Regions from separate parts of the Paenibacillus sp. AK002 genome, predicted to be linked through region 1. Evidence: riboswitches for the same ligand, from Rfam matches in the RefSeq annotation. Region 1 holds a riboswitch; the other holds the start of a gene.

Evidence for each region. Region 1 has a riboswitch for cyclic di-AMP ahead of M1D70_RS19110 (C40 family peptidase). Riboswitches for the same ligand answer to the same signal wherever they lie in the genome.
Region 2: linked by a shared signal. The riboswitch ahead of M1D70_RS26740 (TrkH family potassium uptake protein) and the one ahead of M1D70_RS19110 (C40 family peptidase) in region 1 are both predicted to bind cyclic di-AMP.

What each region holds. Positions count from the first base shown of each region.
Region 1 covers NZ_CP096377.1:4,328,721-4,344,511, forward strand. Annotated here, with positions in the region: gene M1D70_RS19070 (SGNH/GDSL hydrolase family protein) at 1-215, opposite strand, end outside; gene fucU (L-fucose mutarotase) at 433-861, opposite strand; gene M1D70_RS19080 (rhamnulokinase) at 945-2,456, opposite strand; gene M1D70_RS19085 (class II aldolase/adducin family protein) at 2,535-3,194, opposite strand; gene M1D70_RS19090 (L-fucose isomerase) at 3,219-5,012, opposite strand; gene M1D70_RS19095 (AraC family transcriptional regulator) at 5,215-6,072, shown strand; gene M1D70_RS19100 (2Fe-2S iron-sulfur cluster-binding protein) at 6,170-6,559, opposite strand; gene M1D70_RS19105 (stalk domain-containing protein) at 6,781-8,055, shown strand; gene M1D70_RS19110 (C40 family peptidase) at 8,176-8,652, opposite strand; cyclic di-AMP (ydaO/yuaA leader) riboswitch at 8,656-8,789, opposite strand; gene M1D70_RS19115 (hypothetical protein) at 9,052-9,579, shown strand; gene M1D70_RS19120 (ROK family protein) at 9,887-10,840, opposite strand; gene M1D70_RS19125 (copper homeostasis protein CutC) at 10,876-11,562, opposite strand; gene M1D70_RS19130 (leucyl aminopeptidase family protein) at 11,593-13,053, opposite strand; gene M1D70_RS19135 (ABC transporter ATP-binding protein) at 13,095-14,084, opposite strand; gene M1D70_RS19140 (ABC transporter ATP-binding protein) at 14,081-15,085, opposite strand; gene M1D70_RS19145 (ABC transporter permease) at 15,101-15,791, opposite strand, start outside.
Region 2 covers NZ_CP096377.1:5,958,327-5,974,117, reverse strand. Annotated here, with positions in the region: gene M1D70_RS26810 (hypothetical protein) at 1-139, opposite strand, end outside; gene M1D70_RS26805 (YheC/YheD family protein) at 361-1,023, shown strand; gene sda (sporulation histidine kinase inhibitor Sda) at 1,322-1,465, shown strand; gene M1D70_RS26795 (NAD(P)/FAD-dependent oxidoreductase) at 1,657-2,658, opposite strand; gene M1D70_RS26790 (NAD(P)/FAD-dependent oxidoreductase) at 3,138-4,331, shown strand; gene M1D70_RS26785 (hypothetical protein) at 4,332-4,592, shown strand; gene hemQ (hydrogen peroxide-dependent heme synthase) at 4,663-5,412, opposite strand; gene M1D70_RS26775 (YuiB family protein) at 5,663-5,962, shown strand; gene M1D70_RS26770 (helicase DnaB) at 6,163-7,668, shown strand; gene dnaI (primosomal protein DnaI) at 7,703-8,656, shown strand; gene M1D70_RS26760 (hypothetical protein) at 8,784-8,939, opposite strand; gene trxA (thioredoxin) at 9,193-9,510, shown strand; gene uvrC (excinuclease ABC subunit UvrC) at 9,648-11,651, shown strand; gene M1D70_RS26745 (CPBP family intramembrane glutamic endopeptidase) at 11,623-13,311, opposite strand; cyclic di-AMP (ydaO/yuaA leader) riboswitch at 13,603-13,747, shown strand; gene M1D70_RS26740 (TrkH family potassium uptake protein) at 13,811-15,151, shown strand; gene M1D70_RS26735 (potassium channel family protein) at 15,168-15,791, shown strand, end outside.

The DNA.
Region 1 (15,791 bases):
ATCCGCCACGCTCCCCCTGGCATACTCCCTTTGGCCAACGAGCCCACATCCCACGTGGAATCTACCGAGTTGCTGTGCCAGAATCTCAGCTCAAGCTGCCCGGACTCTCTCGGTTTGATATAGGTACGATAGGTACGCGTCATTACATTGTCTTGCTCCATAATATAATTGGTTGCCGTTGATACGACCGATAACGATGCGTATGTTCCTCTCACAATATCTCACCTTCATTTTTATGATGGTATGTATTTGCCAGAATCATCTGGGCGTCTTACTTTCCCGCTTGTTCAATCTGGCCTAATGCTCATTGTAGATCAATCCGGCGGTGTTGTGTTCATTTTTTACACAGATGATGAAAACCACTTAGACCATTGGAAACCGAAAAAAAAGACCGCCGCAGCGATCTCTTCTCTAACTATTGCACCAGGCAGCCTAAACGACTACGCCTTTTTTAAGGATAACATTGGCATACAGCGCTTGTTCGCCCGTCGACACGATGGCATACGCATTCTTGGCGCGTTCATAGAACGAGAAACGCTCCATCTCATCGAATTCAACGGGAACGGCGTGAAACTCCTTCACAATCTGGCGGTAATCCTCCCAGATCGGCGTTTCCACGCTATCTCCGGGAGTGACGGCCATCAGGGCTACCGGGGATTCAACGTACGTATCCAGCGGAAATAACGGCAATATGGCGTTTAATAACGCAGGGATTCCGTGTCCGTCTGCCCGGACCAACCGCCGGGCGTGACTGGCTGAAGGGAAATTGGCGTCGCCGAGAACGATTTCATCCGCGTGCCCCATCTCCATAAGTATTTTCAGCAGCTCAGGCGAGAGCAAATGAGATATGCCTTTTAGCATGGAACGACATCCTTCTTTATCAGATTTTGAAGCAAGATGAGAATCTGAGCCAGGGAGCTGTCAGTCCCTGAACGCTTTTATGATCACGGCTGTGCCTGCTGCTGCCCGATCAAGGACTTGTAACGCAGGAACGCTGCCTCCCAATCCTCACGGGATTCGGGTTGATACCAGGCCAGCGGAAAAGACCGCTTCACGAGCTCGACTCCCTCTTCCCTGCTGCGCAGCGTGCCATTGGCCACAAATTGAACCAGCATGTTCCCGATGGCGCTGGCTTCGACCGGACCGGCCCACACCGTACGGCCCATGGCATTCGCCGTATACCGGCATAACAGCTCGTTCTGAATGCCGCCGCCAACCATATGAAGCCCATCGTACGACTGCCCTGTCAGGACTTCCATCCGTTCAAGCACTTCCCGGTATCTTAGGGCCAGGCTTTGCAGTATGCACTGGACATAATCACCGGCGCTTTGCGGAACGGGCTGCCCGGTCTCCCGGCAATAATCCCGAATTTCAGCCGTCATATCGGCCGGATTCATGAAGCGCAGATCATCGGGATGGATGAGGCTGCGGAAAGGCTCCGCGTCCTCCGCGAGCTCAACCAGCTCTGCATAAGAATACTTCAGTCCCTGATTTTCCCACTGCCGCTTGCACTCCTGAAGAATCCAGAGGCCCATGATATTCTTCAGCAATTGAAAGGACTGATAAGCCCCGCCCTCATTGGAGAAGTCTTCTTCCAGCACGTCCGGGTGAACGAGCGGCTCCGGCAGCTCGGTTCCGAGAAGCGACCAGGTCCCGCATACGAGATAAGCAAACCGGGCGGCATTCGCCGGAACGGCCACCACGGCGGATTCCGTATCGTGCGACGCCACGGCAATCGCTTCGATCGCCGGAACGCCAAGCTCTTGCGCTACGGCATCCTGCAGCCTGCCAATCACGCTTCCCGGCTGTACGGGTTCAAGGAACAAGGACGAGAGAAGTCCCAGCTCATCCATTAACCGCTCATTCCACTTGCCTTTCGTAACATGATACAGCTGGGTCGTGGTTGCCATGGTGAACTCGCATGCTTGAACCCCTGTAAGAAAATAGTTCAGAAGATCCGGCGTGAGCAGGAACTTGTCCGCGATATCCAGCATCGGCGACTTCGCCTTAAGCATCGCATTCAACTGGAAGATGGTGTTAAACGGCATGAATTGCAGGCCGCTTTCTTGAAACAGCCGCTCTCTGCCAACCTGCTTGCAGGTTTCCTCCACCATCCCTTCCGTCCGGAGGTCCCGGTAATGATAAGGCACTCCGATGAGCTCCCCGTTGCGGTCAATCAGTCCATAATCGACGCCCCACGAATCGATGCCATAGCTGACCGGTCGATAACCGTCCTGAAACGCTTTACGGATGCCGTGCTTGACCTCCTGGAGCAGCATCGGGAAGTTCCAGTGCAGATGATCTCCCATCTGAACAGGAGTATTGGCAAAACGATGAATCTCCGTGATCTTCAGTATGCCGGGGGAGTCATGATCAGAAGCGGTGATTTCGCCCAGCAGCGCCCGGCCGCTGCTGGCCCCCAAGTCAAACGCAAGCACCGCAGATGAATTGCTCATACGCCGCATCCTTTCTCACCTTTAGTACGATACCGATTCAAATTCCAACTATCCGAGATCCGAGCCTTAACTCGACATTTATTTCATTTTCTGCAGAAGCTGAATCCGATAATCCTCGCTCTCCAGAGCAGCAATATCGTCTACTTCCTGATCTGTCAGCGGCACCGGCGTGCCGGCCGCCTTGGCGCTCAGATAAATTTTGGCGCTCTCTTCAACCACTTGGGTCCGGTAATACGCTTCGCGCAGATTCCGGCCGGTTGTGACCAGTCCATGATTACCCAGCAGTATGGAGCTGGCCGTGGTCACTTTCTCCGCTACGGCATCTGCTAACAAATCCGTCGTTGGTATGATGTACGGGATATAAGCCGTACGGCCGACCAATGCCGCCTGATCGGGGAACATCACCGGCAGCTCCTGTTCCACCAGCGTAAAGGCAATGCAATGGGACGGATGCGTATGCACCATGGCCCCGATGTCAGGGTTGCTGCGGTATCCGTACAGGTGCATCAGCACTTCGGAGGAAGGCCGCAGACCAATATCGGTAATATCGCCCGTCGGGATATCCACTTCGATCCATTGCTCCGGCTCGATCTCCTCCAGCGCAAAACCGCTCGGGGACAAATACATTTTGTCCCCTGCCCTGGCGCTGATGTTCCCTCCAGGCCCTACAACGAGTCCGTTGTCGACGATTTTTTTGGCATACTTGCAGAGCTCGTTTCTCGTTTCTACATTCAGCATGATTCGCTCTCCTCTCGAATGACCTTATTTATATAGAGGACCGAAGTTCTGGCAAGCGCGGAAATCGGCGCTTTCCGGATCGGACGTTCCAAACATGCCCCATGCACGCGGACGGAACACCTCATTAGCGGGCACATTATGCATGTTGACCGGAATTCGCAGCACCGAAGCCAGGGTGATAAGATCTGCTCCGATATGTCCGTAACTGATCACGCCGTGATTGGCTCCCCACTGGTTCATGACCTCATAAACGCTGGAGAAGGCTCCCTCTCCCGTGAGGTTCGGTACGAACCAGGTCGTTGGCCATGTCGGGTCTGTACGCTTATCGAGCGTATCGTGCACCTCCGACGGCAGATCCACGGAATAGCCTTCGGCGATTTGCAGGACGGGACCAAGCCCTTTCACCAGGTTAAGGCGGAACATCGTCATCGGCATGCCGCCGCGCGTCAGGTAGTCGGTCGAGTAACCGCCGCCACGGAAATACTCCAGGTTAGCCGGTCTCCACTGCGTGGCCTTGAGCGTGCGGTCAACCTCTTCATCCGTGATATCCCAGAACGGTTTCATGGCCGGCTTGCCGTCAAGCTCCTGCTCGCCCGTTCCGTCCAGTGCGGCCGAACCGGAATTGATCAAATGCAGGATGCCGTTTTCCGCTTTGCCCTCAAGCTTATAGCCGGTAACCCGTTCTACCGAAGCCGGACTCCAGTACGTCCGCACATCCGCGAAAATCTGTGCCGTATTGGTTAACAGGTATCCGAACAGCATGCCGACTCCGTTCAGGCTGTCATTCTCCGTTGCCACGATATACGGCGAACGTCTGCCGTTCCAATCGAAGGAGGAGTTGAGGATGGTCTCCAGAAAATCTCCGTTCGGGGAGTGATCCGTCCATTGGCGCTGCCCCTGGAAGCCGGAAGCGATCGCGCTGTGGCCTTGGGCTTCCTCTTCGAAACCAAGCTCCTTCAATCGCGGATTGCCGATCATCAAATCACGGGTGATCAGCGTCATTTTGACGACGGTTTCCCATTCGAGATCCTTGCGCTCCCGGCTGTTCTGCAGATGATCCGGATTGTTATCCGGTCCTTCCGTACAATTCTCCTTCACCCAAGCAAGCGCCTTTTCATACTCTTCAGGATCATAGATCCCTTCCTCCAAACGGCGCGTAAACTCGCTCATATCCACATATTCATTCCGCATGCCCAGATATTCCTGGAAGAAGCTGTCGTCCACGATCGAACCGGCGATGCCCATCGACACGGAGCCCATGGACAAATACGATTGTCCGCGCATATAGGCCGCAGCCAGCCCGCTCCGCGCAAAACGCAGGAGCTTCTCTTGAACGTCATCCGGAATGCGGGTATCCCCTTCATCCTGAACGTCTTCGCCATAGATGCCGAATGCGGGAAGTCCCTTCTGCGCATGGGCCGACAAGACGGCTGCCAAATACACCGCGCCCGGACGCCCTGTTCCGTTGAAGCCCCATACCGCCTTCGGACGCGAAGGATCCGCATCCATCGTTTCCGTTCCGTAACACCAGCAAGGCGTAACGGTTATCGTCAGGCCGACCTCGGCATTCTTGAACTTCTTGGCCGCTGCGGTCGCTTCGGCAACGCCGCCGATGCAAGTATCCGCAATCACGCATTCAACCGGTTCGCCATTCGGATATTTAAGCTCTTTCGTCAGCATCTCGGCGACGGCCTTGGCCAGATTCATGGTTTGTTCCTCAAGGGATTCCCTTACTCCTCTCCTTCTGCCATCTATCGTAGGGCGAATGCCGATTTTCGGAAATCCGTCCCGCCATCTGTAATCGTTTTCAATTGTCATGTATGTCACGCCTCCCTATAAGGATTATGACATCATTGTAAGTTGATTCGGGCTCAAGGATAACCCACTATTTTGTTATATCGGTCCCCAATTTCAGCAAGACAGTGTACCTATGCGTAAGCGGGCTGCAAACGATTTCGGCATCGAGGAGCAATATGCATTATAATAGGAAAAGGATGCTGCTTTCAGGAGGGACGAGACCGTGCCAAAAATCGAAATCTCGCATAGTAAAAGCGATCACTTCCGCTTCATCAAAAATCCGCAGCTGCTCTTTGCCGGCCAGGTCGTCGACGAGGACTTCTTTTATGGCCCGCCGCAAATCCACGATTTCTGCGAGATCATCTATGTGGTTGAAGGACGCGGAGAATTCACCATAGCAGGTAAAGTATATGAGCTTAACAAAGGCGATGTCGCCATCTATAACCCTGGCATTCCCCATGAGGAGAAATCCATCACGGACGGGCCATTCAAGGTCATCTATTGCGGCGTGGATTCGCTTCACATTGAAGGGGTGCCTCAGGGGATGCTGCTGCCGGCCTATGTCGAGCCGGTCATATCCTGCGAGAAATACGCTTATAAAGTGGAGAGCTATCTTTCCGAGATCCTCCGCGAATGCGATTCGCAGGTACTGGGATATGAAACGCTGAGCACGAACCTGCTGATGTCATTGATTACCGTGATTTATCGCATCGTGGACGTTAAACACCAATTCCAATCCCTGAAGGGCAAGAATGAAATCGCGCTGCGGACCAAGCACTTTATCGACGCCAACTACACCCAGAGCATCAGCCTCAAGGACATCGCCGATACGATGTATGTCAGCCAGCATTATTTATCCCATCTGTTCAAAAAAGAAGTCGGCGATTCCCCCTTCAATTACTTGATATCCCGCCGGATTGAAGAGGCCAAGCGCCTGCTGGCGGATTCCGAAATGCCGGTGCATGAGGTTGCTTCCCAAGTCGGCTACGGCAACGACAAGTATTTCTCGATGTTATTCAAGAAAATTACCGGTCAAACGCCAAGCTCGTTCCGGGAACAGAGCAAAATGGCCGTGGAGTGAAGGAATTTTAGTTTGTTTTCCTTTCAATAAAGCAGGCAGCCGCAATGGTACGGCTGCCTGCTTTATTTATATTACTGTTATATGTCCTTCTATATCGTCAAAAGTATGGAGCATGCTTGATTTTGACGGGGCCGACCGCTTCGATCCTGCTCTGGCATCCGAGACGGTACCCCTCTTCGATTTCTTCCGGATCCAGGCGCCGTTCTTCGGCCAGATTGGGTTCGGACAGATACTCGATTCCCTCCACCACCATGCAGCGGCAGCGCGCACACGTCCCTCTTTTGCAAAAAGAGTTCCAATCCACCTCATTCCGCTCGGCCAAGTCAAGCACCGTTATGCCCAGAACAGGGGCCACGCTGCGCTGAACCTCGCGGCCCGTAAGCTCGATGATCTGGTCCGGCACGGCTTCCATTCTCTCTTCCGCTGCCGGGAGCGACGAATTCTCTCCGCTGTTCCCGCCCTTTTTGTTTTTCCAGAATTTAAACACGCCTTTATCCCCCTATGCATGTAATCATCAGGTTATGTATGAATTCCTTCAATTATTATACTGGAAAGTTTAAAAAATCAACAAGCTTACTCTTATCGATTCTATGACATCATGCAATTGGAACTCTATGAAAATTTTGCTATACTAGCGTATGCTAGAGCAAATTCCATATTCTATGAATATCATTCTATTATTTTATTGGGTTGGAGGGAAACATTAGCATGCTGCATAGACGAATAGGAAAAACAGCCGTCGCTGCCGTTCTTGCCTTATCTCTGCTCGGAACCGCGCCCCATATCGGCCAGGTACACGCTGCGCCTGCCATTTCGGTAACGCTGGATGATGTTGCGCTTACATTCGACGCGGCTCCCAGGATAGACAAAGGGGTCACCTACGTGCCGTTCCGGACGGTCGGTGAAGCGCTGGGCATTCAAATCACTTGGAACAGCAAGACGCAAACGGTGAAGGCCATTGGCAAGGTGAAGGGTCAACCGACGGAAGTGCTGCTTCAAGTCGGGAGCTCGAGCGCAACCGTCAACGGTAAAAAAGTAAAGCTAGCCGCTCCCCCTGTCCAACGGGAAGGCCGCGTTCTGATTCCGCTGAGCTCGTTCAGCAGCCAATTCGGCGTTAATGTCGGCTGGAATCAGGCGACTCGCACGGTTTCCCTCGTGTCGCCGCAGCGCGAAATGCATCTAAGAGCCTTTTACGCTTTGCAATCTTTCCAAGAGCGGGATCTCGTACCATCCATGAATTCAGTCGCCTTCGGCTGGAGCCGCATTGATCGGGAAGGTCAGTTTACGCTTCAAGGCGACGAGTATCGTCTGCCTGCGGCGGCCGGCGACGTGACTCCGCAATCGATTGTTGCGGATGCAGCGGATCGGGAGATTAAACCGTACCTTATGGTTTACGCTTTGGACGGAAACGGCGAATTAACCAAAGTCCTCAGCGACAGCAGCCTTCGCCAAAAGTCCATTGAAGGCATCACGACCGCGGTGGCGGATAACGGATTCGGCGGCGTGGTGCTTGATTTCGAAGGGCTTGGTTTTAAACTGGATGCCGCGAAGCAGCAGAAGCTGCTGAATGATTACGTCAAGCAATTGAAAGCGGCATTGCCCGGCGACATTGCTCTGTCCTTAGCGGTCCCGCCACTGAACAGCGCCTATAAAGGCTATGATTACAAGACGCTGGCCTCCCTTGCCGATGATCTTATCGTCATGGCGTATCAGTACAATCCGGTCGGCACCAAAGCCCAGGTTCCTGAGCCCAACAGTTTGGTGGACCAAGCCATTCAGCAGGCACTTCAGGCAGGCGTTCCTAAGCAGAAGCTCCTGCTCGGCATCAGCTTAAGCAGCGAAACCGCCACATCCGTCGACGATAAGCTCGGCTTGGCCAAACGCTATGATCTGAAAGGTGCCGCCTTCTGGCGTCTGGGCTTGTTCCGTTCCTATAATAATGGCATGGAAGCCGCCGTGAATGCCTCTGTCGTAAAGGAATAATCTAGTGAATCTTTTCGCAGAATCCCAAATTATAATTTTCTCTAAAAAAAGAAAGCCTGACAAGATCATCTCTTGTCAGGCTTTCCGGTTATGTATCGAACTCTAAACTACCTGTTCCAATTAGCTTGCGCTTCCTACCAGTTTGGCATAATTCTCTTGACTCAATACGCGGCGCGCCGTAACATAACGCGGTTCGTAATACGAGTCGCTAAGCTTGCTGATTCTTACGCCCTTGCTGCTGGAAGCATGCGCAAATTGTCCATCTCCAATGTAAACGCCCGCATGGGAAATGCCGCTGCCGCTTGTATTGAAGAATACCAAATCTCCGACTCTCAGGTCCTCGCGATCCACATGAACCCCGGCTTTAGCCTGACTCTGGGATGTGCGTGGAAGATCTACGTCGAAATTTCTAAACATATACAGAATAAATCCGGAGCAATCAAATCCGCTTGTCGTTGTTCCGCCCCATTTATAAGGCGTTCCTACCAATTGCTTCACTTGATGCTGAAAATTCGGTTGTTGATCAGCATAGGCTGATACGGCACCTGAAGAAAAAATAATTGCAGACCCAAGCAATGTGATGACAAACTTCTTCAAAATATGTTCTCTCCTTCGATGCCTACGGAGTTAGCTAAGGGTTCGGTTGAAGGTTCCCTATACTCTCTATGGTACAAGAATAATTCACCCAAGACGGTTCCCCCGTTTTCACAAACGAAATTCGGCAAAATTCATTAACATTTTGTAACCTTCTCTTAATATAGTATACAAGCAAGGATGCTGTCAATAATATCCTAGAAATCTATCACTATATGTTAATCAATGTCGTATGGGCTGAAAATTTTCATGTATTTTCAGTACAGCATCTCACATACTCATGACAATTATGTAACTCTCCATCGAACCTCCGGCGACGTTTTATTAAAGGGCGTGCAACTTTTTGGCAGTTCGGAACGTTTACATATTCAGACAAGAAATCAAAGAGGTGATCCTTCGCTTATGAGTCAAATCACGATGGCTGAAGCTTTGGCAGTCCGGGCAGCAATCAACCGTCTTATGAATCAATTGATGTCGGAACGTTTGAACAACAGCAGCACGATCATTGAAAAAGGGGAAACGGCGGAGTATCCTGCACGCAGCGTGGATGCCATTACGGAAGAGATCGAAGCCGCCGCAGGGGATTACAGAAAGCTGGATCTGCTGATGGCAATCTCCAACACGACGCAGACCATTAGTTGGAACGGCTCCGACATGACCATCATGGAGGCGATCGAGCTCGCCAAACAAATGCGCAGCGATATCGGACAGCTTGCCCATCTCGGCTCCCGCAAGAAGCTGGAGCGCCAGAGCAGCCGGGGAAGCGGAGATGGCGCCGTAACGCTGTTTAACGTGGCCTTATACGATCCGGAAGCTTATCAGGCGCAGGCGCGCAAGAAGGAACGCGAAGTGACCAGGCTCTCCTCACTGATCGAACATGCTAACCATACGAGCATGATTACGTTCGACGCATCAAAATATATGGAATAGCGGAAGCCGCCGGCTCCAAGCCTGCAGGCCGCCTCGCGTGCGGGTTTGGAGCCGGCGGTTACCGTCGGCGGGCGGGAAAGTGCGGGCAACCGCTTATTGTTTGTCGGATACAAACAAACCTAATAGGAAACCAAAAACTCGACTCCAGTGAAAACGGATGACGGCTTACGGTTTACGCCTATCACCTGTCACAAGTTACGGACTTCTCTTACGCAAATAGGATCGCTCCGTTTCCCGCTCTCTTCATGAAATAATCAGAAAGCCGCCCTTGAAGGGCGGCTTTTGTTGCCTTTTCTTTATGAATATATTATTGGAACAAGGCTGCGGCTCCCACCAGGCCAACATCGTCCCGCAGTCCCGCAGGAACGATCTCGTACGTTCCTAGATAGGACGGCATGACCAGCTTATCCGTCATTTCCCGCAGCTGCGGGAATAGGAGCTCCCCTGCTCTGCTCACACCCCCGCCAACCACGATGCGATCGGGGTTGAAGCTGTGAATGACGTTAACCAGTCCAAGCGCCATGTAATAGACGGCGCGATCGATGACCTCTATTGCGACGGGGTCATGAAGACGTTTAGCCTCGAATACATGCCTGGCGTTCACGCCACCATCGGCTGCGGCCAGTTCGGAAATAACGCTGGGTTGGGTAAGCATCCGCTGGGATGCTGCCAGGCCGATGGCCGTTCCTGAAGCAAACACCTCCCAGCAGCCATGGCTGCCGCAATTGCACTGCGGACCGCTGGGATCAATGATATGATGCCCAAGCTCCCCCGCAAAGGAATTGCTGCCCAGAAACAGCTTGCCATCCAGCACGATGCCTGATCCGATGCCTGTGCTGAGCGTCACGTAAACCATATTCGTCGACCCTCGGCCGGCACCTCTTACATATTCGCCCCATGCGGCTGCATTGGCATCATTCAGCACCTGTACTTCCGTATTCAGATCACGTTCCATCCAGGCTTTGAGAGGGACGTTGGTCCATTCCGGCAAATTCGTGCCGTGAATGACAATGCCCTCCCGGCTGTTAACCGTTCCCGGCGAAGCCATGCCTACGCCTCGAAGCGGGTGGCCGCCCGACACGCTGCGAATCATGTTCGTAATTCTAGCGACCACTTCCTCGGCCGTACGCGCTCCGGCTGTCTCCATTTGCTCCCGGTTCAGCAGCTGTCCTTCGGAATCAAAGAGCGCTGCCGCGATCTTCGTACCCCCAAGGTCAACGCCAACCACAAATTCTTGCTGTTTATTCCATTCGGTTTGCAATTTTTGTTCACCTGTTTCCGATAGGTTTGCTACTTCTATTGATGTAAGCTATCAGCCAATGATCGCAGCTCGACCGGATCAATGGGCTTCAGCCCTGATCGGCCATACCGGACAGCTGAGCCGAAATGAACCTCGCTCACGCCGGTCTGGTCGATGAAATCGCGTATGATTTCCCACTTCAGGCCGTTCCCGGCCAATATCTTTAGCCCGCTGCCTGCGGCTTGTTCCACAAGCTCGCGGATCCTTGGGATTGCTTGCGGTGCCGGCTGCGGTCCTCCCGACGTCAAGACGCGGGTGACGGCCGAGTATTTCTGCAACGTACGCAGCCCTTCGAATTGATCCTCCAATTCATCAAAAGCCCGGTGGAATGTCACTTGCATATCGCCCGTCCATTCCAGCATTTGGGCCAAGGCGGCCTCGTCGATCTTTCCTTCCGGAGTCAGCATGCCAAGGACCACGCCAGCCGCACCCGCCCTGCGGATCGCCTTCACCTCCGCAACCATGGTTGCTATATCCAGCGAGTTATACACAAAGGATCTGCTATGGGGCCTTACCATCACATGGACCGGAATCTGAACGGCTTTCACGACCTCTTCCACGAGACCGATGCCCGGCGTGAGCCCGCCTTCGGTGATCGCCGTGATCAATTCCAGACGGTCCGCGCCATTCTTCTCGGCTGTGATGGCATCGTCCACGCATGTTGCGATAATTTCAAGCAGCATGTTCTTCACTCCTTACTGTCGTTGGTTCGCTTATGCAGGGCGAAACTGCTTCTCCACATAGTCCGCCAGCAGCCTGGCTCCATAGCCGGTAGCCCCTGCCGCGGAGTGAGGGAATTCCCGTTTATACTGGACCGTGCCTGCCATATCGATATGCACCCATTTCATGGTCTCCGCAACAAAATGACGGATGAACAACGCAGCCGTTATCGCGCCTGCCAAAGTCGACGTGCCTACATTCCTCAGGTCGGCATAATCGCTTCTGAGCTCGGATTCATACTCGTCCATTAGCGGCATGGGCCATAGGCGCTCTCCGTTGCGCTCCCCGATCTCGACCAAATCGGCCGTTATCTCTTGATCACCCCAAATGCCGGCAATCTCCAAGCCTAATGCCGCACCGACATTGCCGGTAAGAGTAGCGATATCGATCACCTTATCTGCGTTAAGATGGGCTGCGTGCAACAGCGCGTCCGCAATGATCAATCTTCCTTCTCCGTCCGTATTCGCTACCTGAACGCTCAGGCCGTTCGGATAGTGAACGACGGAAGAGGGAAGCATCGCATCCGGCCCCGATAAATTATCCGCTACGGCGATCAATGCCGTAACCCGTACCGGAGCTTTCCGCGACACCAGAATATCCATGGCGCCCACGACGGCGGCTGCGCCGCCCATATCCATGCGGGCATCGCTGATGTCTCGGCCGATCTTAACGTTCATGCCGCCCATATCAAAGGTAACGCCTTTGCCGATAAGCACGATATGAGGGCTTTCCTTCCCGGATTCCGCTCCATTGTAGGAAATCTCGATCATCGCTGGCTCGTATTTGCTGCCGGCACCCACGGCGATCAGTCCGTTCATCTGCCGGTCATGAAGCTCTTGTCCGCGGTATACGTGAAGGTCTACGGGCGCTTTTTTGAAACGATCCTCAACGACCGCAACAAACGCCTCCGGATTTAACGTCTCAGGTGATTCATTCACCAAGTCTCGGGTGAGCTGCGTTCCTTCGATCCGGATTTCCGCCGTCCGGATGATGGCTTCCATATCTTCACGGGAAAGCCCCTCCCAGTCCTCTTGTCGAAGATGAAGGGACAGGGCTTGCAGATTGGCCGTAACCCCGCGATGCTTATTGAATTGATATAATCCGTACAGCCAGCCTTCCAACCACGCTTGGAGTTCTTCCTCCGCCGAAATCCGCGAAGCTGCTCCGACATCGCGGGATGCCGGGCGGATCAGCACTGCGCTTGATTTATTCTCCTTGAGCAGCGCTCTCGCGGCTGAAGCGCCCGTTCTTCTCACCTGCTCCGAAGTCAGGTTAGAACGTGGCCCCATTCCGGCAACGAGATCGTCCGACTCGTGCTCGGAACGTCCATAGAACCAAGTCAGCGTCATGCTTTGCTTCCGGGATTCCGTTACGCGGTAATGAGACTCTTCCCCCTCATAAACCGCATAAATCGAAGTATCTGCCAACTGAACTTCATCGATGGTGATGTTCATATCTAGCCCTTACCTCCTTTTTATGAGAAAATCGATGCCTGTTACGCCTTTTTCATGATTTCTTCGTCATATAAATGGCAAGCCACCTGATGTCCCGGCTCAATCTCACGGTATACAGGCGTAATCTGTTTGCATACTTCCATGCAGGAAGGACAGCGGGTATGGAATCGGCAGCCTGTCGGCGGATTGACCGGGCTCGGCAGATCCCCCTTCAGAATGATCCGTTCCTTCTTCATCTTCGGATCCGGAACCGGCACCGACGACAGCAGCGCTTGAGTGTAAGGATGAAGCGGGCGATCATACAGCGTATCCTTATCGGCCGTCTCCACGAGCGCGCCCAGATACATGACGCCGATCCGGTCGCTGATATGCTCAACCACGCTGAGATCATGGGAGATGAACAGATAGGTCAGGCCGTATTCTTCCTGAAGATCCTGCAGCAGGTTCAATACCTGGGATTGAATGGATACGTCCAGTGCCGATACAGGCTCGTCGGCTACAATCAGATTGGGGCGCACGGACAATGCTCGGGCAATGCCGATGCGCTGGCGCTGCCCGCCGCTGAACTCATGGGCGAAGCGTTCGGCATGGAAGCTGTTCAAACCGACCGTTTCCAACAGCTCGCAAGCCAGTTTATCGCGCTCTTTGGAACTCAGCTTGGTATGAATCAGCAAGGGTTCCGCTACGAGCTCTTTGACTTTCATTCTTGGGTTAAGGGAAGCGTACGGATCCTGAAAGACCATCTGCATGTCTTTGCGCAGCGGACGCATCTGATTTTCGTTGTATCCGCTAATGTCGGTTCCGTTAAAAATCACTTCGCCGCTATTCGGCATCAGCAGGCGGGTCACCAGCCGGCCGGTCGTCGATTTGCCGCAGCCGCTCTCGCCAACCAGGCTGAAGGTCTCGCCCTTATGGATTGCGAAGGAGATGCCATCCACGGCACGGAGCTGCTTGGACGTACCGAAGAACCCTTTTTTCACCGTGAATGATTTCTGCAAGTTTTTTACTTCTAATAAAGGTGTTTCTTTCATGCGGTTTCTCCTCCCTTCGAGTGACCTTCCTGTGTCAGCCAGCAGCGGCTTTTGCGATGTTCTTCATTTACAACGGGGAGAAGCTCTGGCTCCCGGGAGAGGCACTGCTCCATGACAAACGGACACCGCGGAGCAAATTTGCAGCCTTGCGGCATGTTCCGCAGATCCGGCACATTCCCCGGAATGGATTCCAAGCGGCGCACCTTTTGTCTAAGCTTGGGTACCGAATGAATGAGTCCTTTGGTGTAGGGATGCTGCGGGTTCTCAAACAATTCCTCGACCGTCGCCTCTTCGACGACTCGGCCAGCGTACATGACAACCACCCGGTCACACATTTCAGCCACAACGCCGAGGTCATGGGTAATGAGCAGCATGCCCATTTCCTGTTCCGTCTTGAGTCGATTCATCAGATCCAGGATTTGAGCCTGAATCGTAACGTCCAGGGCGGTTGTCGGCTCGTCCGCGATCAGCAGCTTCGGATTGCACGACATGGCCATCGCAATCATGACCCGCTGGCGCATGCCGCCGGACAATTGGTGCGGATAGTCGTCCACGACCTCGTCCGCCCGCGGAATGCCGACGAGTTTGAGCGAATCGATGGCATGCTGCCGCGCTTTCTTGCGGCCGTATCCCAAGTGCAGCATAATCGCTTCCTCCAGCTGCTTTCCGATCCGAAGGACGGGATTCAGCGACGTCATCGGCTCCTGGAAGATCATGGCCAGCTCATTTCCGCGATAGCGGCGCATTTCTTTTTCCGACATTTGCACGAGATCCTTGCCCTCAAAGCTTACCGAGCCCCCGGATATTCGGCCGGGCGTGTCTTTAAGAAGCCTCATGATGGACAGGGAGGTCACGCTTTTGCCGCATCCGGATTCACCCACGAGCCCGAGCACTTCGCCTTTATTGATATGAAAATCCACTCCTGCTACGGCAAGCACCGATGAGCCATCGCGTTTGAATTCGGTTTTGAGACCTTTAACTTCAAGCAATGTTTGCGTCACGATCTATCCCCCCTATTAGTTTTTCGTCTTCGGATCAAGGGCATCATTCAGTCCGTCACCGATCAGGTTGAATGCGAGCACGGTCAGGAATATGAGAAGCCCCGGATAATACACGATATGGGGTGCAATACTCAAGTAATCCCGACCCATGCTGAGCATGGCGCCCCAGTCCGGTTCCGTCGGCTTGGCCCCGAGGCCGAGAAAGCTTAACGAAGAAGCCGCCAGAATGGCGCCGCCGATTCTCATCGATACGTTGACGATAATGCTGGGAACCGTCTCGGGAAAAATATGTTTCCAGATAATCCGGTTATGCTTGGCACCCATGGACCGTGCTGCCTCTACATATAAAGATTCCTTTGCGGAGAGCGTCACGCTTCGAATGATTCTGGCAAACGACGGGGTCCCGAAGACCGCCACCGCAATGACTACATTGGATAAGCCCGGTCCCAGTATCGCCACGATACCGATGGCCAGCAGCAGGTCAGGGAACGAGAACATGACGTCACTGCCCCGCATGATGAGGCGATCCAGCCACCCGCCATAGTACCCGCTGATCAATCCGAGAATCGTGCCCAGCACGGCGGATATAAATACGGCGCTTAAGCTGACCGACATGGTCAACCGTGTACCGTCGATCAAGCGGCTGAGAATGTCGCGGCCGTACTCGTCCGTGCCTGCCCAATGAGCAGCAGACGGGCCTTGCATC
Region 2 (15,791 bases), 1.6 Mb from region 1:
TGCAGCCGGCCCCGAGTCCGCGGCGCTTGTCTTTGATGAACTTGAAGCCCATGACAAAGATCAGAACGGTGATGGCTGCAAGGGCAACCGACATGCCGACAATGGCAATCCAGTACAAAACTTCAAACAATGCTGCCAAGGTGACAAAGCCTCCTTTATGGTTATCCATGGATGGATTTATTACGGACAAAGCTCTGCTCTTACTATACGATAGATCACATCATTTGCAAAGGGAGGCTCGCTTCGCGCCATGAATGCGTCAAATTATTAGGCATAACGATCCCGGACAATCATCCAAGACAAAGTGCGGATAAGAGAATAGGATAACGTATGTCATGAATAAAAGGAGGCGAAAGCAGCATGGCGGGAAGACAATTGGCCAGCAAGTGGCTGAAGACGGAAGCGCTGCTGACCGATCCGCAGGTTGCTCCCTACATTCCGGCGACCCAGTCGTATGGAGGGGATACCCTGGTCTCAATGCTGGATGAACACGAAATGGTCGTGATCAAGCCGATTGTAGGCACCGGTGGTAACGGAGTCATCCGAATACAGAAAGACGGAACGGGATACTTGGTAACCCATAAGAGGCGTACTGTTCATGTAGATACATTGAATTCCCTGTTGCACGTATTGAACAGAATGAAACTGAAACGGCGTTACATGATACAGCAGGGGATTCATCTGGCTAAAATTCAGGGACGTCCGCTGGATTACCGCGTTAAGGTAGTCAAGGAAAGAGGAAGATGGGAATTCCGGGCCATGCTAGGTCGGCTCGCGAACCCGGGGCTGTTTGTGACGAACATTTGCAAAGGGGGGACGCTGCTTCGTTGCCGCCATGCTCTGCGGCTGTCGCTGCCCCATATCAATGCCAGGGAGAAGCGTAATGAAATGCGCCACTTAACCAGACAGTGCATCACGATCCTGGAATCGCGCTTTCCCGGGATCGGGGAACTGGGATTCGATTACGGACTCGACGTCGAAGGCAAGATATGGATTTTGGAAGTAAATACAAGACCAAGCTGAATTTTTTGTTTAATATTCCCAACAGAAGTCGTTTATATGATTTTTTAATAGGGTAATAAAAAAATAACCGTAATCTACCGATATAATAATTGATCAATTTTTTTTATGGTAGATTTACCCCATATCCTGTGTATAACATTTATCCCCATAATCCACTTTGATATGACCTTGTTTCTTACACTTACCAACAAATTATACACAGGATTTCCACAAGAGGTTGTGGATAAGCGAACAGTTGTTCCGTTTTCGCATGTCTGATATGATAGATTCAGGAAATATGAGGAAGGGGTGTGAGGGGATGGCTATGTTGACGGATGAGATGCTTCTCGATTCCTATCATATGGCTGTTGAATTGAAGTTGGAACGAGAGTTCATCACTCTACTGCTAGCCGAAATTCATAAACGGAACTTGGACACCGATTCCGGCAGCATCCTGCATTAATCAGATTTTCGTATATAGAATAGATAACTTACGACATGATACGCATATAATGTGGGAGCTTTCAACCAAGTTCTACATATGGTTTGAAGAAGAATAGAAAAGGTATCTTCCGTTCTGAGCGGCGCATCGCCCTCTGGAACGTTAGATACCTTTTTTTCTGTATGTCGAAGCGTTAAGGAAATCGCTAACCTTTACAATTTCATGTTGCTGCTATGTCCCGGAGCCAATCTGGCTTCAGGATCGAAGTATACTTTGGCATTGTTGACGGCGGTTGGCGCTTCGCCGAATCCGACGGCAATGAGCTTGACCTTGCCAGGATAGGTCGTGATATCGCCGGCCGCAAAAATACCCGGGATGCTGGTTTCCATGCGGGAGTCCACGACGATGGAGTTGCTTTCGATGGCGATGCCCCACTCGGAGATCGGACCGAGGGAGGAAACGAAACCGAAATTGACAATGACATCGTCAACTTCAATCTCTTGCGTCTCTTTGGTCTTAATATGCGACAGCGTCACTTTTGTAATGGCATCTTCACCATGCAGCTCCGTGATTTCGGTTGGTGTCACGATGTTCACCTTCGAGGCCATCAGCTGCTCCACGCTATGCTCGTGGGCACGGAACTTGTCGCGGCGGTGAACCAGCGTAACCTGCTCGGCGATCGGTTCGATCATGAGCGCCCAGTCTACCGCGGAATCGCCGCCGCCGCTGATGAGAACCTTCTTGCCTTTAAAGCGACTGAGATCGTTGACGAAATAATGAAGGTTGGCCTTCTCGTACTTCTCGGCACCTTCAATCTCCAGTCGGCGGGGTTGGAACGCCCCAACGCCGGCTGTAATGATGACGGCTTTGGCATGGTGTTCGCCCAGATTCGTTCTCACGACAAAATGACGTTCTTCAAGCTTTTCCACAGCTTGGACTTTCTCTTCAAGACGGATGTCCGTTTTAAAGAGCTCCATTTGCGCGGACAGATTGTTCACAAGCTCCTGGGCGGTAACCTTCGGGAAGCCTGCCACGTCATAGATATATTTTTCGGGATACAGCGCAGCCAATTGGCCTCCGAGCTGAGGCATGCTCTCGATAAGTTTAACCGAGGCTTGGCGCATTCCGCCGTAAAAAGCGGCAAACATGCCTGCAGGTCCGCCACCGATAATCAAAAGATCCGTCATATTGTTGTCTTGTGGCATCGTTGTCATGCGGTAAGCACCTCCATAAAATGAGTTTATATTCGAATCAGACAGACGTTCTTGTCCGGATAAAGCTGATTCATGAATTCCTTACCTATTATAATCGTCCCGAACCGGCATGAAAAGTCGAGAATTGAGTTAAAATACCTAACATTGGAATGGTTGCGCTTACTTAGCAAGTAAGGGGGGAAATGGCGGAATGATTTGCATATTTAATGGCAAAAAAATTCTTGATATTTGCATGGTTTATGCATATGATTAACGTGATAACTTGTGTTCATTGCAGGGTTCTCATATCGATTGGTTACGGCAGCAATCATAAGGAAACCGCAGGATTACAGCTGTTTTTGAACCGTAATGAACCATCAGGTCAAATGATGAAACGGGCTCTGATAAGGGCTCTTCTCTTTTTTTGGATGCAATTTCACAGAATGTTAACATGTGTACCATACTGTATATATAAAGAGTAAGCTGGAAGGAGCAGTAGAATGAGCAGCATACCGAAGATCGTAATCCTTGGCGCGGGTTACGGGGGCATATTGACAGCGCAGCGGCTGCAAAAAGAGCTGAATTATAATGAGGCCGATGTTACATTGGTGAATCGCCATGATTATCATTATATTACAACGCATTTGCATATGCCGGCAGCAGGAACCGACAGCATTGAGAATACCCGGGTATCCATATCCAAGTTGATAGACGAGTTCAAAATCGATCTGGTCAAATCCTCGGTTCAGGAAATCCGCCTTCACGATAAGAAGGTTATCCTTGAAGATGGAACGTTATCCTATGACTATCTTGTCATTGGACTCGGCGGCGAGCCGGAGACCTTCGGGATCCCGGGACTCGCAGAGCATGCGATGACGATCCGAAGCATCAACTCGGTACGATTGATTCGAGAGCATATTGAATATCAATTTGCTTTATATAAGAATGAACGCAGACCGCAAGAGCGCATCAACTTCGTGGTTGGCGGAGCCGGGTTCAGCGGCATCGAGTTTGTAGCCGAGCTGGCGGACCGCATTCCGAGACTGTGCAAGGAGTATGACGTCGATCCGACATTGGTGAACATTTATAACGTAGAAGCCGCGCCGTCGGCGCTGCCGGGGTTTGCCCCCGAGCTGGTTGAATACGCCATGAACGTTCTCGAGAAGAAGGGTGTTACCTTCAAGATGGGCATTGCGATCAAGGAATGCCTGCCGGGCGGAGTCGTGCTGAACAACGGCGAAGAGATCCGGGCGGCAACGGTCGTATGGACCGGAGGCATCCGCGGGAACCGCCTGGTTGAGTCGGCCGGCTTCGAAACAATGAGGGGCCGCGTGAAGGTTGATGAATATTTACGCGCTCCGGGATACGAGAACATTTATATTATCGGCGATAACTCCCTCATTTTTAACGAAGAAGGCAGACCTTATCCGCCGACCGCCCAAATGGCGATGCAGCAGGGCGTATGCTGTGCCCAGAATATCGTTGCGGCGATCCGGGACAAGTCCATGCGCAAATTCGAGTTCCATAATAAAGGCACGGTTGCTTCCCTCGGCCGGGGCGAAGGCATTGCGGTTGTCGGGGATAAGAAATACCAGGGATGGAAAGCGGCCCAGCTGAAAAAATTGGTTGATCTGCGCTACCTCTTCATTATCGGAGGCATTCCGCTCGTCCTGAAAAAAGGCAGGTTCCTATAAATGAGACATTGCAGCGTTCAAGTACGGGGGCTGCTCACAAGAGGTGAACTGGATCGCTACAACGCCCTGATGGAGGTCGGCTCCTACCTGGAGTCGCAAGAGCGGTACGATCTGGCTTATACCGTTCAGCAGGAAGTCGACATTCTCATTCTTCCTGCCATTGAGCGCCTCAAGGATAAAGGGCGGGCCCGGGACCGGGCCACCGCTGAATATCTTGAAACCTTGCGCAAGCAAGAGCAAGATGAGGAAGACGGCGAATAACAGAAGAAGGGATGCTCTCATTCGGAAGAGCATCCCTTTTTTTTGATATGCCATTTATGTGCAGAAGGAATTATACCTTCATCAAGTCGGTGAAAGAAGCCTGATCGAGCAAGTTGCCGACATAGAAAGGACCGAATTCGCCGAAACGCGCGCTCACTTCGTCAAATCTCATTTCGTACACGAGCTTTTTGAATTGAAGCGCATCGTCGCTGAACAAGGTAACGCCCCATTCCCAATCGTCGAAGCCGACGGAACCGGTGATGATCTGCTTGACCTTGCCGGCATAACCGCGGCCGATCATCCCGTGGCTCTTCATCATGGATTTGCGGTCATCCATGCTCAGCATGTACCAGTTGTCCGACAAATCCCGCTTTTTGTTCATCGGGTAGAAGCAGATATGCTTCGATTTTGGCAGGACCGGCTTCAGGCGGGCAATGACATGCGGGTTCTGCATCGGATCCTCATCGGAGGAGCCTGCCAAGTAATTGCTCAGCTCGACGATGCTGACATAGGAATAAGCCTTGGTGGTGAACTGGGCAAACGTCGTTTTGTTAAAAGCGTTCTCGATCGCGTTCAGCTCTTCCAGCGTCTCGCGCAAATGCATGAAAACAAAATCGGCTTTCTGGCCGACGATGGTATATACGGCGGTGCTGCCCTGCTTGGCGGTCTCGACGGCATCCCATTCCGCAAGGAACGCATTCAGCTCGTCCAGCGCAAATGCGCGTACTTCTTCGTCTGCAGCTTTCCAGGCCGGCCAATTGATGGTGCGGAAATCATGCAGCGCATACCAGCCCTCGAGCGTCATTGCAGCTTCGTTCATGTGATCACTCCTAAACATTATGTTCGTTATAATTGAAGCGGATGGCCGCTTGCATTAACTTCCTATATTGTACTGTAAGCGCAGTCGGAAGGGCAAACGCCGACACAATGTATTCACGATTGTTCGTTGATCTGTGACATGATTTTTAGTAAACTAGCTATTAGCTAAAGCTTGGTGTGCTGTTTCTTGCTGCAATAAAGTAGGATAGCTGCTATGCGTAGGTGATAAAGAAGAGGTGAAAACAGCGATCATGCTTCAATTTATTCCTGTGCTCGTGCTGATGATTTTGTTTTTTGTCATGATGTTCGGTATCGGTTTTATCCTAAATATGTTGATGAAGACGACCTGGTTTCCGTGCTTTCTGTTCGTGATTGTCATTCTGCCGGTCGTTGTATACAGCTTGTGGGATCGGGGCCAAATGTCGTTCTGGACTCACGTCGGATCGTTCCAGTTGGTGGATTACTTAACGGGAGTTGCGGGTCTGATCGGGGCTTACATGAGCGGATGGACCATTAAGACATTGCGTATTAAAGGGTTTAGAATGTTTTAATCGCGCTTGGCGCAAATTGAATGTAATGTTAATGGCGGCTCTTCGATACGTGGGGGCCGTCATTTATATTTATGGAAGCTCTGCCAAAAGGCAGACGCAAGAATTCCATAATTTTTGATGCGAAAGAACCGACTTCTGAGCATCGGATTTATGATAGAATAGAGGAAGTCTATTTTTGGGCGACAGGGGGAGCATAAACGATGCGCATGACTAATTTTTTACATTTTACAGAGAATCACCGTTACTGCGTATACCGTGACTTCTGCTTAAGCGGCCTGGACGACAAAATGCTTGGTTCGATATATCAACCGATGGTCGGCGCGTTTGCGGTCAGCCTGTACCGTCTTCTCGTATCGCATGTGCCGCTGGAGAAGGTGGGCTATTCGGCCATAGAACAGCAGCGAAGATTATTTTTGACATTAGGGCTGGAGCCCAGCGAAAAAGGACGCCGCTATCTCATTGAGCAAACCTCCAAGCTGGAAGCGGTAGGATTGCTGCAGACCAGCCGGATGTTCGTCCCGGAAACGGACGACCATGTCTATGAATATGAGCTTCAGGCGCCGCTCAGTCCGGCAGAGTTCTTCAATACCCAGCATTTGACGCTGCTGCTTCGCGACAAGGTGGGGAAATTCGCCGTCCTGTCGCTGAGGGAAGAGCTTTGGAGCAAGGAACCCCTGGAATGGTCCGGCATTTCCCTGAACAAGGAGAACATCTCGGTTCCCTTTTACGATATTTTCGAGTTGAACACGCATGTCATTGATTATGAACTGGAGCAGGCGCTGGAAGAGGTAGCGGTATCAAGGAAGTCGGTGCTGCCGCCGAATCCGCAGGGAGAAGGCCTGAACTACGCGGACATTATTCTGCGATTCCCGCGCGAGTCCCGCAATCGCGTCTTTGTGGAGCGTCTTCGCTATGACCATGAACAGATGGGCATCGTGAATTACGTCGTACGCAAGTACGATCTCAGCACGCAGGATTTGTGCCGCCTGCTTGACGAGGACGGCATCTTTACCGAGCACGGCGAGGTTGTCCTGGACGATTTGCAGCACAAAGCCAGCCTTCACTTTAGGCAGGGCATGAAGATGCAAGAGAAGCGGCAGATTACGGCGGGCAAGGTGGTTGCCCTGCATCAGGAGATGACGGCCGATCCGGACGAGCCTGCGCAGGAGCATGCCGTACAGATGGAATATTACGTCGAGGTTCCGGCCCAGTTCCAATCCAAATGCGATATTCACCAATATAATATGATGCTTCGCAACGAGCCTTATACACGGCTCCTGCAGACGTTCTTCCCGGGCTCGGTTCCCGCGCAGTTTCTGGACATCTTCGAAAAGATCGACCTGAGCTACAAGCTGCCGGGCGAAGTCATCAACGTGCTCATTCATTATTTGATGTCGCTCATTGCCGCAGGCGGCGAGCAGCGGATCAACCGCAACTTCGTGGAAGCCATCGCTTCCAATATGCTGCTGAAGCAAGTAAACAGCTATGAGAAAGCCGTTCAGTATATACGGGATCAAGCCAAGATGAAAGGCAAGCAGAAGGCAGCCTCGCAGCGCACGCGTACATACGCTAAAGGCGGAAAGGTGAAGCCGGAAATTCCAGTGGCTTTGGAGTCCGATCAGGCGGAGGCCGTATCGGATGAGGAGTTCGAAGAAATGATGCGGTTTGCGGCAGAAATGCAGGCTGGCAACAAGAAGGGCGGATAAGGAAAATCCTGCTTAAGAGAGGAGGGAACGGGTGATGGAGTCCCTTGGTGAACTGCTGGAAAGCATGAAAAGTACTGCGCTCCTGCGCAGAACCGAGCAAATTACGGAGGATTTGCTCAGGAATCCTCTGATTCAAGCACTGCGAAGCGAATATCCGGAGATCGATGACCGGGTCATACGATTGAATTTAAGCAAGCTGTATCAATATGCGGGAGACCAGGCCCACTGCCAGGCTTGCCCGGGTCTGGACCGGTGTCCGAATGATTTCCAGGGACATTTCAGCAAGCTGGATATCCAGCGGATGAACGGCACGGTGGAGATCTATGAACGGAAGGCGCCGTGCTCCCTGCAGATTGCAAAAACCAATGAGGATCAGATCAAAAAGCGGATTCGCAGCTTTTATGTTGACGAGCATGCCTTGAGCGAAGGGTACGACAACATGGAGATTATGGCGAAGGACCGCTTGCGGGCACCTGCGGTGCACCAGGTCTTCAAATATATCCGGGATACGAAGGAGAACGGCTTGTCCCCGCGCGGCTTGTATCTGACCGGTTCGTTCGGTACCGGGAAAACGTACCTGATGGGTTACCTGATGCATGAGCTCGCGAAAGCGGGCCATTCGGGCGTGATCGTCTATATGCCCGATTTCGTGGAAGATCTGAAAACCATGATGCAGGACGGCCAGAAGCTGAAGGACATGGTCGAGACGATGAAGCATTGCGACCTGCTGATCTTTGACGACATTGGAGCGGAGAATTTGAATCCGTGGGTACGGGATCATGTCCTCGGCTCCATCCTGAATTTCAGGATGAACCGGCTGCCGACCTTCTATACGTCGAACTATCCGCTCGACGGGCTGGAACAGCATCTCAGCTTCACGAGCAAGGACGGCGAGGAGCTTCACAAAGGGCAGCGGTTGATGAACCGGATTGCGCCTTTCGTGGATGTCGTTCATTTGTTCGGGGAGAACCAGAGAGGGAAGTTTTAGACGTCTGCTAAAATGCACATGAGCACAGTGGACAAACGTCCCTTGAAGCGTAAAAAGTCTGATCCCGCTTGCGCATGGAGCGCGGCAGGATCAGACTTTTTATCTGTGCACAAGGAATCATCAAATATTAACCGACCAAGAACTTGATAATGACGAATCCGAAAAAGATGATGGTCATGAAACCGAACATCCCCACGAAGCCCATCATCAAATCGCCAAAGTCATTGCGTGGTTCTTCATTGATGTGCTCCCGTGGATCGTTAACGCGTACGTTTACATCCATGGTGCTTGCCTCCTCAAAAGGTGAACATGCCGTGCGAACACGAAAAACTTGACAGTCACCCGACTTGTTACTAGTAGTATACCCAATGCGCAAATCATTTGTAAAGATTGCATAAAAATCCCGTGAAAACCTCTTTCTTTAGGTGAGTATATTTCACTTTTTCCGGCCGATTGTGGTATACTAAATTCGTCGACCCATTCGACAATTATGATTCGCACTTTACTCGATCTTATCCTGTGAGGAGGAGAATACAATGGCTATCGTCAATGTTACCGACCAAACCTTCGTCAATGAAGTAGAAGGACAAGGCACGGTTGTAGTTGATTTCTGGGCGCCATGGTGCGGCCCTTGTAAAATGCTTGCTCCGATTCTGGACGAATTGTCTTCAGAACTCGGCGATGATGTAAAAATTGCAAAGGTGAACGTGGATGAGAATCCGGAATCCGCAGCACGCTTCGGCGTCATGAGCATTCCGACCATGATCTTCTTTAAAGACGGCCAGCCTGTCGATAAAGTCGTAGGTCTGAACTCCAAAGAAGCCTTGAAGGGCATCATTGCAAAACATCAATAAGCAGGATTTGCCATAGACTGCAATCCGCTTTCATACAGCGCCTTCGGTGTAACCCGGAGGCGCTTTGTGTGGTTCATTATCATGGTATATATTAATAATGTTAATATCATACAATCTCCTTGGAGAGGAGGAATAGCATGGACGATTCTGCCAAACGGCTTCAGGATCAGGAGAAGGCGCAGGAGAATATTCGCCACAAGCTGGCATTGCTGCCGGATCAGCCGGGCTGCTACCTGATGAAGAACCATGAAGGCACGATTATTTACGTGGGCAAGGCCAAAGTGCTGAAGAACCGGGTGCGCTCGTATTTTACCGGGAGCCATAACGGGAAGACCCAGATGCTCGTTTCGGAAATCCGCGATTTCGAATACATCGTGACGGGCAGCAACATGGAAGCGTTAATTCTGGAGTGCAATCTGATCAAATCCCATCAGCCGAGATTCAATGTGCTGCTGAAGGACGATAAAACCTATCCCTACCTTAAGATAACGAATGAAGAGCATCCCCGCCTGGAAGTGACCAGGAGGGTGCTTAAAGATAAAGCCAAATACTTCGGTCCGTATCCCAACGCGTATGCGGCGCAGCAGACCAAAAAGCTGCTGGACCGGATGTATCCGCTGCGCAAATGCGGCGTTATGCCGAAAGAGGTCTGCTTGTATTACCATATGGGACAATGCTTGGCTCCATGCGTGAAGGAAGTGCCGAAGTCCGCCTATGAACAGATTACGGGAGAGATTACTTCCTTCCTGAGCGGCGGGCACGAAGAGATCAAGAAGGAACTGCAGCGAAAGATGCAGGAGGCCGCGGAGGATTTGTATTTCGAGCGTGCCAAGGAGCTCAGGGACCAAATCATCCATATTGATACCCTCATGGAGAAGCAGAAGATCACGACAACGGATACCCGGGATCGCGACGTATTCGGTTATGCCGTGGACAAAGGCTGGATGTGCGTGCAGATTCTGTACATGCGCCAAGGCAAAATGGTGCAGCGCAACAAGTCCGTTTTTCCGTTCTACGGGGATGCGCACAGTGATTTCATGTCGTTCATAGCCCAGTATTACAGCGATAATCCTGCATTGCCGCAGGAAATTCTGCTGCCTGGGCCGCTGTTGGCAGAGGAGGCCGGCTCCGAGACGGCAACCGGAAGCGCCGGAGATCAAGGTGCCCGGGACGCAGGCGAAGCCGCGGAAACGGAGAAGAAGCTGACCACGGATGCATCCGAAGAACAGCGGGAAGTCCTTGTCCAAGCCCAGGCGGAGCAGGCGGAGGCCGCCGGCCTCGTAGATGCTGCCGGGGGCGCTGCCGCCTTGCAGGAATGGCTGGGCGTGAAGGTTCACGTGCCGCAGCGGGGCTTGAAGAAACAGATGGTCGGCATGGCGTCGGATAACGCAAAGGTGTCCCTGGATGAGAAATTCCGCTTGATTGAGCGCGATGAAGAACGGACCTCGGTTGCAGCGGCCAATCTGGGCGAGGTGATCGGCCTTCAGTCGCTGAACCGGATCGAGGCGTTTGATAACTCGAACATTCAGGGCGCAAATCCGGTATCGGCCATGGTTGTATTCACCAACGGGAAACCGGATAAGAAGGAATATCGCAAATATAAGATCCGTACCGTGCAGGGGCCGGACGATTACGATACGATGCGTGAAGTGATCCGGCGGCGTTACGAGCGTGTATTGAAGGAGAACCTGCCGCTTCCGGACCTCATTGTCGTCGATGGGGGGAAGGGACAGATCTCAGCGGCCATCGACGTGCTGGAGAATGAACTGGGGCTGTTCGTCCCGGTCTGCGGGCTTGTGAAGGATGCCAAGCATAAAACGGCGCAGCTGATGGTCGGAGACCCGCCGGAGCCGGTGTCGCTGCCTCGGGACAGCCAGGAGTTCTATTTGCTCCAGCGCATTCAGGATGAGGTTCACCGTTTCGCGATTTCCTTCCACCGCGAGCAGCGCGGGAAATCGATGGTGACGTCTAAGCTGGATTCGATACCGGGCATCGGGGAGAAGCGCCGCAAAATGCTGCTGAAGCATTTTGGCTCGGTCAAAAAAATAAAAGAGGCTTCAGTCGAAGACTTCAAGCCCCTTTCAATCGGTGAAAAATTAGCAACGGAAATTCTTAATGCACTTCGTGAGGAGGAGTCGTGACATACGGCTTCTCTTTTTTTGTCGGGTTGAAACGGTAAATCGCATAGGCTACAATCGCCGGAAGCACCATGTAAAAAGCGCCCGTCAGCAGGTTGGCGGCATCCTTGAGCATGATCAGGCTGATGCCCATCAGGATGCTGTTGAAGATGACATGGGAGAACATGGCCGCCAAATACCCGTATTTCAAAAAGATGTAGCTGAACAGCAAACCGATGATGACCAGCTCAATCGGCCGGGAGATCACGGGGTATATCGGATAGAGCGTATGTCCCAGCGCCCAGATGAGCGAGGTGATCAAGCTTGCGACAAAGGTATTGCGGACGATCTTTTTCACCATCTTGATGCCGAACAGCCGGTACACGGCCTCCTCGGATATGCCGGCCAGCCAGGCCATCAATGGAAACAGCCAAGGATACAGCATGTTGTAAGGCGACTGCGTCGCATCCGTGGTGGACCATGTATTCAGGGTCAGGCCAAGACCGATAAAGATGACGGATTGGACGCCAAGCAGGATGAAGGCCCACATATACCCCAGCTTCATGCTGTCCAGCACGTAGTGCCCGTATCCGGGTTCTTTGGCGCGCGGCCATGGATTGAGCCCGTCTTCTTTATGCCACAGCCCGCTGCCGCCGACAAGGGAGAAATAGAGCAGGGCGGAGAAAACGAGCGAATAGACGGCATAGAAAATCATCATCCCGAGCACGCCGGTTTGCGACATGCCTTCGGATTTGAAAACGGGAATCAGATTGTACGTGTTCAGCATCTGAATGACGAACAGCAGCGCCGATAAGAACAGGCCGCGCTTAAACGAGGTGTAGGCCCTGGTCTTTACGCTGTACACAATCGCAAGAATGCCCAGGATTAGGGTGAACAGGCCGTACCCGGCGAGCGTCAGCAGGGTGGCATCCTGCGTCTGCTTGTTGACATAAGCGGAGTGGGCGGCCGGGACCGAGAAGGAGGGCTCATAAGAGCGCAATTTCCCCTGCTCGAAGGTGAAGCGGTGCTCCAGCCTGGAGTCCCCGATCCTGGATTCAGGGTCCACATATTTGAGACGGGGCTCCCCTTCCTTCGTAACCAGCTCCAGATTCGACAGGTCATAACCCGCCCGCTGAAGCCATGGCTCGGCCAGCGCCTGCTTCTCGGCCAATGTCATGCCATCCTCAACGACGAGCAGCATCTGTCTCTGAATTTCGCCCTTGTTCAGCTCGATCCGGTCAAAGCTGGAGCGGGCATAATCATACGAGAATCCGACGATGCCGGAATTCTGCATGTGCACGTCCACATTGAGGGCATCGCCTCCAGGCTCGCTGAAGCGAACGCGGTATACGTCATAGGGATATTTGGCTTCATAGGTTTTGTTATATTCCGAAAGTCTCTTCTCCTTCGCCAGATATCCGTAAAGTTCCGATTTGGATTGATATGTAACCAAGGCTTCGTCCGTGTCCGCAGCCGCAAACTGCAGATGCTCCTGAGCAAACCTTGAAGCTGCCTGCCGAGCCTGCTCCTTGGAAATGATATCCGGCGAGGCCATCTCGGTATCGTCCGGATTCGCCCACGGAAATACCTGAAATAATAGGAACAGAATCAGGCCGACTGCGGCAGGCGCGATGAGCTGCTTCAGATTGGGCTTCAGCTTCAAGGGCTCTCTTGCACGATTCATGAAATTCCTCCTCTAAGAAAGTTGATACTCCCACTGGTATTCGATATGCCTGATTAAGAACGCATAGAGTCAATATAACATAGTATGAAAGCCATAAGCAGCTTATCCCAATTATCGGAATATTGAAATAAATCGATGAAAATGAATGAAAGGTTTCGAAAACGTTAGAGAACCCTACGCTTGTATTCTTGAATATGCCCAATTCGCGCTCTTTTAAAGATATTTCGGGCGAAAAACGGCATTGGGTTTACGTACCGGATTGAGTTATAATCACATCATGCTTGAAGGAACCGAATATTCCAGCCGAATTTCGTAATGAAAATGGGGGAACCATGTAATTGGGGTGAATTTCATTATTCCCGGAATAATGAATAGGGCGACCTGTGGAAATGCCCGAATCCGTCAGCTAACCTCGTAGGCTGTTGCACAGGAACCAGACCGAAAGGCACTGCGTTTTCCAGTGTCTTTTTTCGTTGATTTTTTTAAAGAAGGTGTCCGATTGAACGCTAAATTAAACTGGCTTACATTGTCTCCGCCCCAAATTCTCGTGCTTGGTTTTGCGGCCATCATCTTCATCGGGACCGGGCTGTTAATGCTGCCAATCTCGACGACGACGGGCGAACCGCTTGGATTTACTGACGCCTTGTTCACTTCCACCTCGGCAACGTGCGTAACGGGCCTGGTCGTGGTGGATACGGGAACGACATTCAGTTCCTTCGGAGAAGTCGTGATCATGCTGCTGATTCAAATCGGCGGGCTCGGATTCATGACGATGGCTACTTTATTCGCCTTGGTTCTGAAGAGACGCATATCGCTCAAAGACCGTCTAATCTTGCAGGAAGCGATGAATCAGTCCTCGATGGAAGGCATCGTAAGGCTGATACGCAGAGTACTGCTGTACTCGCTCGTCATCGAGGCCTGCGGCGCAGTCCTTTTATCGGTTCGTTGGGCGTTTGATATGCCGCTGGGCCGGGCGATATATTACGGAGTTTTTCATGCGGTGACGATGTTTAACAACGCCGGCTTCGATTTGTTTGGCGATTTTCGGAGTTTGACCGGGTATGTATACGATCCGGTAGTCAACTTCGTCGTGATGTTCTTGATTGTTTCCGGGGGCATTGGATTTATTGTGCTCTCCGATCTGATCGATTACCGAAAACAGCGGAGGCTCTCCCTGCACTCCAAGGTGGTGCTCACGATGACGGCTGCCTTGCTTGCGGTCGGATTTATCGTCATTCTCATATTTGAATTTACCAACCCGAGAACGCTGGGTTCCCTGAACTGGGGCGGGAAATTCTTCGGCGCGTTATTCCAATCCGTAACGCCGCGTACGGCGGGCGCGAATACTATAGATATTACGGGGCTCAGACAGGCAACGCAATTTTTTATCGTCATCCTGATGTTTATCGGAGCATCTCCAGGGTCAACCGGCGGCGGCATCAAAACCACGACCTTTACCATTATGGTAGGGGCGGTCATTGCGATGATGCGCGGGCGGGAAGACATCGTCATGTTCCGTTATCGCCTGGCCCAGGAGCGGGTGCTGAAGGCACTGACCATTGCCTTGCTGGCCCTGCTGCTCGTTCTAACCGTCTCGATGATTCTGTCGACGACAGAGGAAGGGGACTTCCTGGAGATTCTATTCGAAACGACATCCGCCTTCGGTACGGTAGGTCTCTCCATGGGCTTAACGCCCGATTTGACCGTGTTCGGCAAGATCCTGATCAGCCTTACGATGTTTGCGGGTCGATTGGGGCCTTTGACGCTTGCTTATGCACTAGGGCCGAAAAAGGGTAAAGAATTATATCGTCATCCGGAAGGCAAAATGATAATTGGATAAGGGGTATAGGAGAGACATGAAACCAAAGCAATTTGCAATCATCGGTTTGGGGCGATTTGGCGCCAGTCTGGCGCTGGAGCTGATGGAACAGGGATATGAGGTGCTCGGCATCGACCGGAACGAAGAGGTCGTCGAGGACATGAGCGAGCTGCTGACGCATACGGTGGTGGCGGACGCGACGGATGAGGAAGTGCTTAAATCGCTCGGCATCCGCAACTTCGACTGCGGGATCGTTGCGATCGGGAACGACATTCAGATGAGCATCCTCTCCGCCATCCTGTTGAAAGAGCTGGGTGTCGCGATGGTCGTTGCCAAGGCGATTTCGGTGCTGCACGGCCGGGCGCTGGAGAAGCTTGGCGTGGACCGGGTCATCTTTCCCGAGCGGGATATGGGGATCCGGGTAGCGCACCAGCTCGTGACGCCGAACCTGCTTGATTATATCGAATTATCCAAGGATTATCTGATTGTGGAGATGACGGTCACGGACTGCATGGACGGGAAAACGCTGAGCGAGCTTAATACGAGGGTCCGGTACGGCGTCAGCGTGGTGGCGCTGAATAAACAGTCCGGCATTATCGTTGCTCCGACGGCCATGGACGTCGTGAACTCCGGCGACATTATGGTCGTCATCGGCTCCAAT